Regions from separate parts of the Bacillus sp. NPDC094077 genome, predicted to be linked through region 2. Evidence: riboswitches for the same ligand, from Rfam matches in the RefSeq annotation. Region 2 holds a riboswitch; each other region holds the start of a gene.
The links. Region 2 has a riboswitch for S-adenosylmethionine ahead of ACQKNR_RS24365 (MetQ/NlpA family ABC transporter substrate-binding protein). Riboswitches for the same ligand answer to the same signal wherever they lie in the genome.
Positions count from the first base shown of each region.

Region 1: another riboswitch for S-adenosylmethionine. It lies ahead of ACQKNR_RS07060 (ECF-type riboflavin transporter substrate-binding protein); the one in region 2 lies ahead of ACQKNR_RS24365 (MetQ/NlpA family ABC transporter substrate-binding protein).
Region 3: another riboswitch for S-adenosylmethionine. It lies ahead of mmuP (S-methylmethionine permease); the one in region 2 lies ahead of ACQKNR_RS24365 (MetQ/NlpA family ABC transporter substrate-binding protein).
Region 4: another riboswitch for S-adenosylmethionine. It lies ahead of mtnK (S-methyl-5-thioribose kinase); the one in region 2 lies ahead of ACQKNR_RS24365 (MetQ/NlpA family ABC transporter substrate-binding protein).

Region 1 covers NZ_JBNNUF010000002.1:420,006-423,656, reverse strand. The annotation lists gene ACQKNR_RS07070 (energy-coupling factor transporter transmembrane component T family protein) at 1-147, opposite strand, end outside; gene ACQKNR_RS07065 (ABC transporter ATP-binding protein) at 140-1,840, opposite strand; gene ACQKNR_RS07060 (ECF-type riboflavin transporter substrate-binding protein) at 1,851-2,399, opposite strand; SAM riboswitch class I at 2,539-2,654, opposite strand; gene ACQKNR_RS07055 (aspartate/glutamate racemase family protein) at 2,808-3,488, shown strand; gene ACQKNR_RS07050 (macrolide family glycosyltransferase) at 3,538-3,651, opposite strand, start outside.
Region 2 covers NZ_JBNNUF010000014.1:60,122-63,772, forward strand. The annotation lists gene ACQKNR_RS24355 (FAD-binding protein) at 1-534, opposite strand, end outside; gene ACQKNR_RS24360 (NAD(P)-dependent alcohol dehydrogenase) at 735-1,643, shown strand; SAM riboswitch class I at 1,724-1,838, shown strand; gene ACQKNR_RS24365 (MetQ/NlpA family ABC transporter substrate-binding protein) at 1,923-2,735, shown strand; gene ACQKNR_RS24370 (methionine ABC transporter ATP-binding protein) at 2,748-3,651, shown strand, end outside.
Region 3 covers NZ_JBNNUF010000015.1:72,163-75,813, reverse strand. The annotation lists gene mmuM (homocysteine S-methyltransferase) at 1-666, opposite strand, end outside; gene mmuP (S-methylmethionine permease) at 641-2,050, opposite strand; SAM riboswitch class I at 2,134-2,241, opposite strand; gene ACQKNR_RS24815 (hypothetical protein) at 2,589-2,882, opposite strand; gene ACQKNR_RS24810 (helix-turn-helix transcriptional regulator) at 2,888-3,088, opposite strand; gene ACQKNR_RS24805 (hypothetical protein) at 3,363-3,651, opposite strand, start outside.
Region 4 covers NZ_JBNNUF010000001.1:563,047-566,697, reverse strand. The annotation lists gene ACQKNR_RS02820 (pyridoxal phosphate-dependent aminotransferase) at 1-1,138, opposite strand, end outside; gene ACQKNR_RS02815 (carbon-nitrogen family hydrolase) at 1,153-2,016, shown strand; SAM riboswitch class I at 2,088-2,229, shown strand; gene mtnK (S-methyl-5-thioribose kinase) at 2,320-3,501, shown strand; gene mtnA (S-methyl-5-thioribose-1-phosphate isomerase) at 3,498-3,651, shown strand, end outside.

The DNA.
Region 1 (3,651 bases), on a different contig from region 2:
TTTAGCAATTAAGAGTCCGATACATCCAATAAGAAATAAAATTAGCAGTATACGAAAATCAAAAAACAAAAAAGTAAGTGTCATACAAAATATGAATAAAAGCAATTTAACTACTCCATCCATCCGATGAAAGTATGTATTATGCATCTTCCTCCCTCCTATTAACATCTAAATAAAGTTCTATAAACTTTTCTGGATGTGATATCCCAGTAAATTTAATAAGATTGAATAAAGAACTCGCTCTAAGATTAGCTCTTTGTAACGTTTCTTGATGTCCTAATACAGTAGACACAGTATTATCCGCAATGATTTCTCCTTCATGTAATACTACCGCTCGGTCGGCATATTCTAATGCTAGATTCATATCGTGTGTGATAAAAATAAATGATATTCTCTTTTTAGCTAGTTTTCTAATAAACGACATAAACTGTTTATAATGATAATAATCTTGTCCAGCTGTCGGTTCATCTAATATGATAAGTTTTGGATTTGTTGTTAATACAAATGCAATTGTTAATCTCTTTTTTTGTCCGTAGCTTAATGCTTGAATTGGCCAATTTCGAAATGGATATAAACCACAAATTTTTAAAGTTTCTTCTGCTCTATTCTTAATTTCTTCCATAGAAAACTTTTTTAATTTTAATGTAAATGAAACTTCTTCTAAAACGGTAGGTTGTGTAATCATATGATTTGGATTTTGCATCACATAAGATATAAGCTCCCCACGTTTACCTATAGACCAAGAATTGATATTTACTCCACCTAATATAATCTCCGCATTTTTTGTTTTATTTATGCCAATAAGACTATGAGCTAAAGTTGATTTCCCAGCTCCGTTGTGGCCTAAAAGTGCTACAATTTCCCCTTCACGTATCGAAAGATTTACATTTTTTAATACTTTTTGTTTATTAGGATATGAAAATGATAAATTCTCCACTTTAAGTAATTCCTTGTTTTTAGTAGTACCTTTTAATACAACTTGCTTTTTCAGCCAATCTTTAATAACGTTACATACTCTTTCTTTTTTTAGATTTTCAAGTGGATATATTACATCATTATTACTATCAAAATTTAATCGTTTTAGTGCTTCTATGTAAATAGGCTCTCTTAAGCCAATACGCGGTAATATACGAGATGCTAAAATCTCTTCTGGTGTCCCTATCCTAGCAATTACGCCATCATCAATTAAAATGATTTTATCTAATTTCAGCTTTAAAATTTCTTCTATACGATGTTCAATAATTACAATTGTTTTATTATATTGTTCATGTACATCTTTAATGAGTTCTATCGTATGTAAGCTACTTGCTGGATCTAAGTTTGCTAACGGTTCATCAAACAATAATATATCGGCTTTTGTTGTTAACAGTCCTGCTAAAGAGACCGTTTGCTTCTGACCTCCTGATAATTCATGTGGACTTTGTTTATGAAAAGTATTCATATTTACCTTTGTTAATGAGTCTGATACAATCTTTTTCATATCATCTTGATTAACACATTCGTTTTCTAAATAAAATGCTACATCTTCCTCTACTGTCAGACCAATAAATTGAGCGTCTTGATCTTGCAAAATTGTTCCTACATGTTTACTCTGCTCAAAAATACTGCCTTTCCTTGGATCTTTTCCTGCAATTAAAAATTTGCCAGTACTAATCCCTTCATAAGAAAATGGGATTAGCCCATTGATACAATGAGCCAATGTCGACTTTCCTGAACCGCTTCGCCCAGCAATTAGTACTTTTTCCCCAGGATATATATGAAAGGTAATGTCTTTTAAAGTAGGCTGCGCAGCATGCCTGTATTGAAAGGTGAATTGTTCAAAAGAAATAATTGGATGCATATTAATATCCCTACTTTTCAATTTTTAAATGTGTATGTTTCTTATTTGATTTAGCTAGGCCGATTGTAATCGGTAATCCAAGAACTAAAAATACAATAATATCAGCAATTATTGCACCTAGTATTTGTATAACAATTTTGTCAAATGGTTCTCCCATCACAATAATATCGAATGCCCCAGCAAATAAAATAGCAATAACAATTCCAACTAACCCCGCAACTGCAAAATATGAAATATCACGCTTATTATACGTCCCGTTTTTCACACTAAAGCCCACCCTTTTTTGAATGATCCCCATCGTAAAACCGATAATACCTGAACTAATAACCCATCCCCACCAAATACCCCATCCAGCAATCGTATCTGTTACGGTATGACCGATAAGACCTATTAACAGTCCTGCCAATGGACCAAATAACGCTCCAAAAACAGTTAATATAGCTAATGCAGGTTTAATAAATGTATTTGGTGCAATAGAAAATCCCCAAAGTCCTAATATCCCGTATAAGGCTGCTCCAATTCCAATTGCTACTACTAACTTTGTTGATAATTTGTTCATGACAATTCCCCTCTCATATTAGTAAACTTTTATTACTCTATATTTATTAAAAAAATGAATTATGCATCGACACTCCCTTTCTATACAACAAAAAATGACCTCTTACATAAGAGGTCATTTTCTTTCACGTTCAAGAATCCTCTTATCTTTCAAAAAACACATCGTGTCCTCTGCGGAATTAGCACCTTCCTATGAAATTACATAGGGGTTGCTGAGGTTTCTTAGGGCCGTTCCCTCCACCTCTCTGGATAAGTATTAATTTGTAATTTGTATTATGGCACTATGAAGAGAAAAATTCAACACTTTTCTAACTATTTTTATTTTTCATTAAATAGTTCATTTAAATCATTGTATTCTTATCGGAATTATGAAATAATAAGTTCAAAATTGTTTCGGGAGGAATGCATAATGAAAGTAATTGGTTTAATTGGCGGATTGAGTTGGGAATCTACAACGTTATACTATAAACATATTAATACACTTACACTCTCTCAATACGATCAAAATGCGAAGCTAGTTTTATATAGCATGGACTTTGGTGAAGTAACTACTTTATTACAAAATCATCAATATGAAGAAGTGAAAAATGAATTAATCACAGTTGCAAAAAAAGTGGAAAAGTCTGGGGCTGAATGTTTATTAATGTGTTCAAATACGGTACATTTATTTGCTGAAGAAGTAGAACAGGCAATATCAATACCACTCCTTCACATTGGTGATGTAAGTGCTAAAAAAATAGTAGAACATAATATAAAACGTATTGGACTTTTAGGAACGAAACAAACGATGGAACAAGATTTCTACAAAAAAAGACTAGCAAATTATAACATTGAGACAATTATTCCAAATGACGAGGAAAGAATTTTTATTCATCATGTTATTTTAAATGAATTAAGTAAAGGGATTATTTCAAAAACGGCAAAAGAAAAGCTATTACAAATTACAAATTCATTAATTCAAAACGGTGCGGAAGGTATATTACTTGGCTGCACTGAAATCCCTTTACTCATTTCTCAAAACGATCTAACTGTTCCTGTTTTTGATACTGCTTTTTTACATGCAAATACTGCTGTACAATTTGCTGGATAATAATATAAAAGCATAAAGGTGGAGCCTCTATGCTTTTATATTGTCCAAACTATTTATTTAAAAGAGAATCAATAACTGCAATGGCCCTTTTTGAACCACCACACTCTAAAAAACTATCATTAAGTTTTCGTATGCCATGTTCGTACTTTTCATTTGAAAGAAC
Region 2 (3,651 bases):
ATTACGTACAGTACCATCTGCCATTAATAGTCGAAATGATTCGACCGTATCAATCAATGCTTCATGACGAATATCACGTCCATGTACGTTTACGCTTAATGAACCACCGACTGTAAAAATATTTTGCGATTGCATAACTTGAACTGCAAGACCGTATGGATTAATTTTCTTCTGAATATCATTCCACGTGACACCGCTTTGGACTGTAATCCGCTTCTTCTCTGGATCAAATTCTAATATTTTATTATATCCTTTCATATCAAGCATCGTGCCGTTCGGATAATACGTCTGCCCGCCTTGGCTGTGTTGCATACCTGCAATGGAAATCTTCTCTCCAGAAACATTTGCATCTTGCACCAGCTTTTTTAATGAACTCTCATCCTCAGCATTTTCCACACGTTTAATCTTTGTTGGAAGCAACTTCCCTACATCGCTCATAATAGGATGATCCAATTGCTCTTTATATGTATGTATAGATGTCGTGAGCAACGCTGTATACGCTACAATTACAACTGCTATCTTTCTTTTTTTCAAATGGCACTCTCCTCGTTTGAAATTCTAACCTCACTAGTACTTCTCTTTATTTTTATTGTAACTACTTTCTTAAAAGGAAAATACTACACTGTAAAAAAGAACTACCTTTCTTTTACTTATTATGAAGTGAAACTATAAGCATGATTTAAAAAGCATTTAAATATGATATAGAGAAAAACAACTTAATTCAGGAGGTCGCTATGAAAGCAATTATTTGCACAAAATACGGGCCACCTAACGTTCTCAAACTTCAAGACGTAAAGAAACCTGATCCTAAAAAGAATGAAGTATTAGTTAAGATTCATGCAACAAGTGTAACAACTGGAGATTGTAGAATGCGAAGCTTTACTAGTCCACTTTTATTTTGGATTCCTATGCGAATTGTATTAGGTTTTAGAAAACCGAGAAACCCTATACTTGGCGTAGAATTAGCTGGAGAGGTTGAGAACATTGGATCGGATGTAACTCAATTTAAAAAAGGAGATTCTGTCTTTGCATTAACTGGACTCCATGCTGGTGCTTATGCTGAATATACATGTGTACATGAAAGTGGGCTAATTACCTTAAAACCAAACAATTTAACATACGAAGAAGCTGCTACTATTCCTTTTGGTGGAACTTCAGCATTACACTTTCTAAGAAAAGGACATATAAGGAAAGGGCAAAAAGTACTTATATACGGTGCCTCTGGGTCAGTAGGGACAGCTGCTGTGCAACTTGCTAAACATTTCGGCGCGACTGTTACAGCTGTTTGTAGTAATTCAAATTTTGATTTAGTAAAATCTTTAGGGGCTGATAACGCAATTGATTATACGAAAGAGGATTTTACTGAACGAGGCGAGCGCTACGATATTATATTTGATGCAGTCGGAAAATATAATAAGTCTCTTTGTACAAGTGCATTAATGCCTAATGGAAAATATGTATCTGTTAATGGAACGATGGCAAAAGTCAGTAAAGACGATATGAACCTACTCAAACAACTAGCTGAAACAGAAAAGCTAAAACCTATTATTGATAGAACTTACCGATTAGAAGAAGTTGCAGAAGCTCATACGTATGTAGAAATGGGCCATAAGAAAGGCAACGTTTCGATTACCTTAAAATAAAATATATTCAGAAAATAACGTTGACAATTCCTTTTGTAAGATTTACTATTAGTACCATATTTAAAAACTACATATACATACTCTTATCAAGAGTGGCGGAGGGACTGGCCCGATGATGCCCGGCAACCGAGCTTATAACGTATAAGCTAAGGTGCTAATTCCTGCAAAACGAGTTTTCGTTTTGGAAGATAAGAGAGGAACCTATTTCGTATATTCGGCACCTCTCTTATTTTGAGAGGTGCTTTTTATTCTGGAACGTATATTAAGGGGGAATTATAGATGAAGAAAGTATTATTGAGCATTGTAAGTGGAGCAGTACTATTATTAGGCGCATGTAGCGCAAATTCAGATAAAGAGGTAAAAACATTAGATGAGAAAAAAATTACTGTCGGTGTAACAGGTGGACCACATGAACAAATTTTTGAAAAGGTTAAAGAAGTTGCGGCAAAAGATGGTCTCGAAATTGATATAAAAGTATTTAATGATTACGTAGCACCAAACGTTTCGTTAGATGAAAAAAGCCTTGATGTAAATAGCTATCAAACGAAATCATATTTAGATGTATTTAAAGCCGAACGCAACATGAAATTAACTGAAGTATTTTCAACAGTAACATTCCCTATGGGCGTATATTCTAAAAGCTTAAAAGATATAAAAGAATTAAAAGAGGGCGACGCAATTGCTGTACCAAATGATCCGACAAATGAACTTCGAGCTTTAAAGTTATTTGAAAAAGCAGGGGTTTTAAAAGTTGATCCAAAGGCTACAGAAAAAGCGACTGCGAAAGATGTAATTGAAAACCAAAAAAATTTAAAGATTGTTGAATTAGAGGCATCTCAATTACCAACACAGCTAAGTGAAGTGAAAGCAGCGGCAATTAATACAAACTTTGCATTAGGTGCAAAATTAAGTCCAGCGAAAGATTCTATTTTCCGCGAGGGAAAAGATTCACCATATGTGAACTGGGTCGTTGTTCGTACTGAAAATAAAGATGATGCTGTCGTAAATAAATTAAAGAAAGCTTATCAATCTAAAGAAGTAAAAGATTTCATTGAGAAAAAATTTGATGGTTCTGTTTTACCGTCTTGGTAGGAGCTGACTATAATGATTGAATTAAAAAATATTTCCAAAGTATTTTCAACAAAAAAGGGGAATGTCGAAGCTCTTAAATCAACTTCTCTTAAAGTGGCAAAGGGCGAAGTATTTGGAATCATCGGATATAGTGGCGCTGGTAAAAGTACATTAATCCGCTGTGTAAATTTATTAGAAAAACCAACGACAGGAAATATCATTGTAAACAATCAAGACTTAACAACTTTGTCGACAAAAGAACTAGCAAAAGCGAGACAAAAAATCGGAATGATTTTTCAAGGATTCAATTTACTTAAAACTGTTACCGTTTATGAAAATATCGCATTACCGTTACGCCTTGCTGGCATTCCAAAAGCGGAAATTGAAAATAGAGTAGAAAAGTATTTACGCATTGTCAATCTTTTCAATCGAAAAGATGCTTATCCGAGCGAACTTTCTGGCGGCCAGAAACAGCGTGTTGCGATTGCTCGTGCACTATCACATGAACCCGAGGTTTTATTAAGTGATGAAGCAACGAGCGCATTAGATCCAGAAACAACCGATTCTATCCTTGATTTGTTATTAAAAATCAATGAGGAAATTGGAATCACGATTTTACTCATTACACATGAAATGAATGTCATCCAGCGTATTTGTGACCGAGTTGCCGTTATGGAGCATGGATCTATAGTCGAAAGCGGGACTGTGAAAGATATTTTCACAAATCCACAACATGTAACAACGAAGAAATTTGTAAATAGCGCATTTGCAGCGAAAATTCCAGAAGAAGTACAAAAAGAATTACAAACTACTGGTGAAATTGTAACACTTTCTTTTATAGGAAATTCTTCAGGAGAACCAGCACTAGCTGTCGCTACAAAACGTTTCCAAGTATATCCTCATATTTTATCCGGTAATATTACGCAGTTAAAATATG
Region 3 (3,651 bases), on a different contig from region 2:
ACTTTTCTCAAAAGCTCGTGCACACTCCACGAGTTTCATACCTTCACTAATCTCTTTCTCATTTTTTAGCGAAAAGGAAAGCCACGCATATGTTTCTGGAAACTCACGCAATAATGTATCTAATACTCTTGCTTCTTGCAGGGAAGGGATCGTTTCAAATGCCAATAGATCTGCACCTGCTTCGATTAACGCTGACATTCTCGAACGATGAAAGTCTGCTAATGTTCTATCTGTCACACCATAGTTGCCTACATACTCTGAACCATCTGCAAGGTAAGCACCGTACGGCCCAACTGATGCAACAACCAATGGTTTAGGCCTATTCGTTTGCGTATTTTCCTTCCAAAAATCATCTCTTGCCCTTCTTGCAAGTAACACCGTTTTCTTAATTAATTCCAAAGCTTCCTGTTCTTGTATTCCGCGCGCGGAAAAACCACTAATAGTAGCTTGATAGCTTGCTGTTATGGCACAGTCCGCTCCAGCACGAAAATAGTCTGAATGAACCTGATAAATTAGTTCCGGATTTTCTAGTAACACACGTGCCGACCAAAGAGGATCGTCCAAATTACATCCATGCGCCTCCAATTCTGTAGCTAATGCTCCGTCAAGAAGCATAATGGAATGTTGGGATAAAATATCATCAATTGGGTTGATTTTGTTCGACATAATCTACGCCCCTCTTTTTTAGATTTTTTGTTAGATAATAACTTCCATAGCAAAACAAAATAAACGGTATGCCGCAATATAAGGCAATTCTCTGTGTTGGATCGAATGCAATTCCAATACACGATGCCAGACAAAGGATAAAAGAAGCAATTGGTACTAATGGATATAGTGGTGTACGATAAATCAAGTCCTTTTCAGAATTTCCTTCTTTCAAAAATTGTCTGCGAAATAGGAACTGGGAAGCACTAATACTCATCCAAACTACGACTACTGCTAGACCGGAAATGGAAACAAGTACGATATAGACAGTATCTGGTGCCACAATACTTGAGAGCAAAGCCAAAGCTCCACCCACCATGCTGAAAATAACGGCGTTGATTGGAACACCTTGCTTCGTCATTTTTCCAAAAATCGGTGATATCGTATTCTTATTCGCAAGCGACCAAAGCATTCTAGAAGAGGCATAAAGGCCTGAGTTTGCCGCAGATAAAATGGCTATTAAGATAACGAAATTCATTATGTCAGCTGAATATGGCACCCCAATTCGTTCTAGAACTGCAACAAAAGGACTCTCTAATACCCCCGCATCAGAACTAGGCAATAACGCAGATAAAACAACAATCGTTCCTACAAAAAAGATGATCAATCTCCACAGAGTAGTTCGAATGGCCTTCGGTATCATTTTTTCCGGGTTCGCTGTTTCTCCAGCTGCAATGCCTATTAATTCTGTTCCAGAAAAAGCAAAATTAACCGCAAGCATGGTCATTATAATGGCCGTAGCACCATGGGGAAATAAACCTCCACTTGTAAAATTAGAAAAGAATGGTGCTGCTTTTGAATGAGTCATCGGAAGAAACCCTAGCATTGCCGCTACTCCTAAAACAATAAAAATCACAATAGCTATAACCTTTATCGATGAAAACCAAAATTCGGATTCGGCAAAAAATTTAACAGTCAGAACATTTAATACAAAGATCAAAATGGCAAAAAGAGCACTCCATACCCAAACATTAATCGATGGAAACCATCGCTTCATAAGTAATCCTGCGGCTGTAAATTCAGAACCTAAAGCAACAGTCCAAGTTAACCAATACAACCAGGCTACTGTATACCCTGTACCCGGTCCAATGTATTTAACTGCATAACTATGAAATGCGCCCGTTTCGGGCATATGTACGGAAAGTTCTCCTAAACATAGCATAACTAGATAAACCACTAGCGCACCAACCAAATAGGATAGAATTGTTCCAAATGGGCCAGCTTGTTGAATAGTGTAACCCGAACTTAAGAATAAGCCCGTTCCAATCACCCCACCAAGTGATAGCATGACTAAATGACGTGCTTGCATTTTCCTTTGAAATTCTTGCCCATTTTTGTTCTCCATTTCTACTCTCCTTTAGTTACTATCCAGAAAAAACAAAAACGCACTCTAAAAAAGAGGGCGCTACTGACAAATAAAAACGGAAGCTCTCATCTATCAGGATTATCACCCGCTGGAATTAGCACAGTGTCTACTTAAGCAGACCTGTTGCTGAGGTTTCATAAGGCCAGTCCCTCCACCTCTCTGGATAAGAAATATTTTTTTATAACCTTATCAATCCATTCAATAACTGTCAAGATGATTCTGTTTTTTAAAAAAATTATCTATTATAGAAATACAAAAAATAGAGTATTACTATAAATGCAACCCACTCCTTCTTGGGTATTATTTAAAAATCGAACATACAAAACCTCATTTATTTATAATACGGTTCACAAGCACTTCCTCAAAATTTGATGCACTTCTAAATATCTTCTTACTTCTTTGGCTATGGGGGTCACCATACATATCCAGCAACTTAGGGATGTGTGACTCTACCCCTTTTTAAAAGAAACACTTTGTTCAAACGCCTACTAGAACAAGATAAAAAGCCTAACTCATGTTAGTAATTTTTCCTGTTTCTGTTGATAAATATAAAAATACTGCCTAGCACACTTAATGCAAGCACAAAATATAACAATAAATCAGGTAGAAATTCTGAAGGAACAATATCTATCGATTGAAAAATAATAATGGTAATGATACCTAAATATAGAATGTTGTACAATACATTATTTGTTTTATATTGAATTTCTCTCCCTCTTTCGTCTTTTGCCTCATCACTTGATTGAAATTTTACTACATACATCTGACTGATGAATATTAAAACTAAAAATAAAGATTTTAACCACAACATATGTCTCACTCCCCCTGATAATCGAACACGTCAGTTATTGACTTTTCAAATTCATTTGCGATTTTAAAGGCAAGAATTAGAGAAGGATTATATTTATTTTTTTCAAGAGTAGCAATAGTTTGTCGACTAACACCCACCCTTTTTGCCAGTTCTTCTTGCGTCCAACCTTTTTCTGCTCGGCAAACTACAATTCTATTATGTAACAAAAGCAACACCTCTTAAGAAAATTGCAATTTATTTCTTACAATTCGTAAAGTATTTTTGACAAAGTATTTTTGCAATTAAAAATACGCATAAAAAATATCCCTTTATACAAAGGGATATTTTTTATAAACGGTATAACTTTCTTTAAAACGGTACATCTTTTTTATAAACAGTACGACTTTATTTCAAAGTTACAGTAAACACCTAAAAACCCCTCTTATTAACAATGCTAAGAGGGGTTTTTCTATTACTCTACATGTAATATGTGTACACCACTTAAGGCATACGATCTTTTAAATCTGCTAAAGGTATAAGCTTGTCGACAAGCCATAACTTCTTATTTCCATCATAGATAAGATTTATTTGCATTAATGACATATTATCAGATGAAACACCATTAACTGTAATTTTACTTTTCACTTTTGCTAATATATTAGCTTTAGTAGTGTCTAAGAATGCATAGTACAACTCGCCACCTGTGTATTCAGACTGAAAGGAGACTTTTTTCTTTTCTTTTTCATCTACAGTCCCTGGAGCAGATTGCGTTGGCCCACCTGGTGGAGTT
Region 4 (3,651 bases), on a different contig from region 2:
CTTCTCGTAATCGGTCCTCTGTATGTAAGAGCCCAACACGGACATACCCTTCGCCGTACTCACCAAATCCAACACCTGGAGCAACTGCCACATGTGCTTGTTCTAGTAAAATATTAGAAAATTGCTCAGATGTATAGCCTTTTGGTACAGGAAGCCAAGCAAAGAACGATCCTTTTGGAATATCTACATTCCAACCAATCGAGTGACAAGCCTCTATAAGAGCATTTCTTCGAGATTCGTAACTATTTACAAGGTCTATTACACAAGACTGCGAACCTAATAGCGCTTCGCGGGCAGCATCTTGAACTGCACCAAAAATACTAACATACATATGATCTTGCAGTAGGTTAATTGTTTCGATGACACTTTTATTCCCAACTGCAAAAGCAATACGCCAGCCAGCCATATTGAAAGTTTTTGATAAAGTATAAATTTCAATTCCTGTATCTTTGGCGCCGTCTGCTTGCAAGAAACTAACAGGCTTTTGACCATCAAATCCGATAGCACCGTAAGCAAAATCGTGAACAACTAATATATTATGTTTATTAGCAAAATGAATGGTTGCATCAAAAAAATCTTTTGATGCAGTAGCACCGGTAGGATTATTTGGATAGTTTAAAAACATTAACTTTGCGCGCTCAGCGATAGAGTCATCAATTTTCGTATAATCCGGTAAAAAATTATTTTCTGCAATAAGTGGCATCGTTTCAAAGTGTGCTTTTGCTAAAGCAACTCCTGATAAATAATCTGGATAGCCTGGATCTGGAACGAGAATAGTATCTCCAGGGTTTGTAAAACAAAGTGGTAATTCTACTAATCCGGCCTTTCCACCAAACAAAATAGCAACTTCAGTTTTTGGATTTAGTTCTACGCCATATTCACGTTTATAGAATGTTGCCACGGCTTCTTTTAAGCTTTCATGTCCGCGAAATGGCGGATATTTATGATGAATGGCCTTTTCGGCAGCATCTTGCAAAGCTTTTACGATATGCTGCGGGGTTGGTTGATCTGGATTACCTTGACCTAGATTAATAACATCGTGACCAGCTACAACGACTTTGTTAACTTTTGCAACAAGCGAAGCGAAAAATTGTGTTGGTAATGATGTTACTATCTCAGAAGGTTGAAATAATTTCATACTTTCCACCTCTTTTGAAAGTTGTTACAATTCTAGTGACAAATGATATAATCTTTCCAGTATTTTGTAAAGAAAAAATTAAGAATGGGGCTGGCAAAATGAAAGTCGCATGTATTCAAATGGATATTGCTTTTGGAGATGTGGAAAACAATATTGAGAATGCTAAAAATAAAATAAACGAAGCGATGAAGGAAGGACCAGACGTTATCGTCTTACCTGAACTATGGACAACAGGATATGATTTAACGAGGCTTTCTGAAATCGCAGATATGGATGGAGTGAAAACAAAAGAAAAGTTGAAAGAGTGGGCGAAGCAATATGGTGTACATATTGTTGGTGGCTCCATAGCAAAGCAAACAGAGCAAGGTGTTACAAATACAATGTATGTGGTAGACAATGAGGGCCAGTTAGTCAATGAATATAGTAAAGTGCATTTATTTCAGCTTATGGATGAACATAAATATTTAATAGCTGGTAATGGGACAGGTGAATTTACGCTCGATAATGTAGAGTGTGCTGGCACAATTTGTTATGATATTCGTTTTCCGGAGTGGATGCGTGTCCATACTGCCAAAGGTGCAAAAGTTTTATTTGTTGTAGCAGAATGGCCATTAGTTCGTCTAGCACATTGGCGCTTGCTTTTGCAGGCGAGAGCGGTTGAAAACCAGTGTTACGTTGTGGCATGTAATAGAGCAGGAAAGGACCCAAATAATGAGTTTGCAGGTCATTCTTTAATTGTGGATCCTTGGGGGGAAGTTGTAGTAGAGGCAAATGAAGAGGAAGCCATTTTATTTGGGGAGCTTAAATTTGAGAAAATAAAAGAGGTTCGTAAAGGAATTCCAGTTTTTGCAGATCGTCGTCCAGAATTATACAAATAAAATGTTGACAAGTGATTTTTATTCTTGGTATAGTCTTCAACATAAAGTTAAAAATTCGAAAAATTATACAACTCTTATCAAGAGCAGGTGGAGGGATTTGGCCCGATGAAGCCCAGCAACCGACCGTAATACCATTGTGAAATGGGGCGTTTATTTACGCCAAAAGGCACGGTGCTAATTCCAGCAGAAAGTAAACTTTCTGGCAGATAAGAGGGGAGAAGATAAACTTCAAACCTCTTTCTTCGTGGAAAGAGGTTTTTCTGCGCTAGAAAAACCTCTGAATTTAAAAAGGGGGAGAAGACGATGGAATATTATGCATTAACAGAAATAACAGCCGTACAATATGCGAAAGAACATGGCTATTTTGAAAAGAAAGCAAATGTAGTTTGTCATGAAATTGGAGATGGAAACTTAAATTACGTGTTCAAATTAGATGATGGAGAGAAATCAATTATAATAAAACAAGCACTTCCATATGCGAAAGTAGTTGGTGAGAGCTGGCCGTTGTCTATAAAAAGAGCAACGATTGAAAGTAAGGCATTACAAATTTTTGCGAAGTATGTACCGGAATATGTTCCGGTAGTATACAGTCATGATGAAGAGTTAGCAGTAACAGTAATAGAAGACTTATCAAGACTAACGATTACAAGAAGAGGATTGATAGACGGAGAAGAGTATCCGCTTTTATCGCAGCATATTGGTCGTTTTCTAGCCTATGTTTTATTTTATACTTCAGATTTCGGTTTACAGTCAGAAGAGAAAAGGGTACTAGAGGGTACATTTGTAAATCCGGACCTTTGTAAAATTACAGAAGATTTAGTGTTTACAGATCCGTTTGGGCACTACGATACGAACGATTATGAACCAGATTTACAGCTAGCTGTTGATGAACTTTGGAGTGATAAAACCTTAAAACTAAAAGTAGCGCAGTATAAATATAAATTTTTAACGAGAAAAGAAACGCTTATTCACGGGGATTTACATACTGGAAGTATTTTTTCATCACCTTCTGAAACAAAAGTGATTGATCCGGAATTTGCAACGTATGGTCCGTTTGGATTTGACATCGGTCAATTTATTGCAAACCTATTATTAAATGCTTTATCTAGGGAAGAAGAGAATAGAAGTGTACTATTTTTCCATATAGAGAAGACATGGAGTTATTTTGTAGAAGCTTTTACGAAGTTATGGATTGGAGAAGGTGTAGAATCATACACGAAAGAAAAACAATGGCTACCAATTATTTTGCAAAATATTTTTATTGATGCTGTCGGATTTGCCGGATGTGAAGTAATTCGTAGAACAATTGGCTTAGCCCATGTAGCTGATTTAGATGAAATAGCAAATAAAGAAAAAAGAATTCAAGCTAAGAAGCAAGCGCTATACTTAGGAAAAGAATTAATAAAATATGAATCTAAGAGTGCTGATATTCAATTGTTTCGAACGTTATTTCAACAGACAGTTTCAGGGGGCGTAAAAGTATGAGTACAATTGTTACTGTTCCGAGATCTGTAAGTTGGAAAGGTGATGCAATTGCGGTATTAAATCAAACAAAGTTGCCGCATAGTATGGAATACAAAACATTAACGACTATTGAAGAAGTATGGAAAAGCATCATGATGTTAGAAGTACGAG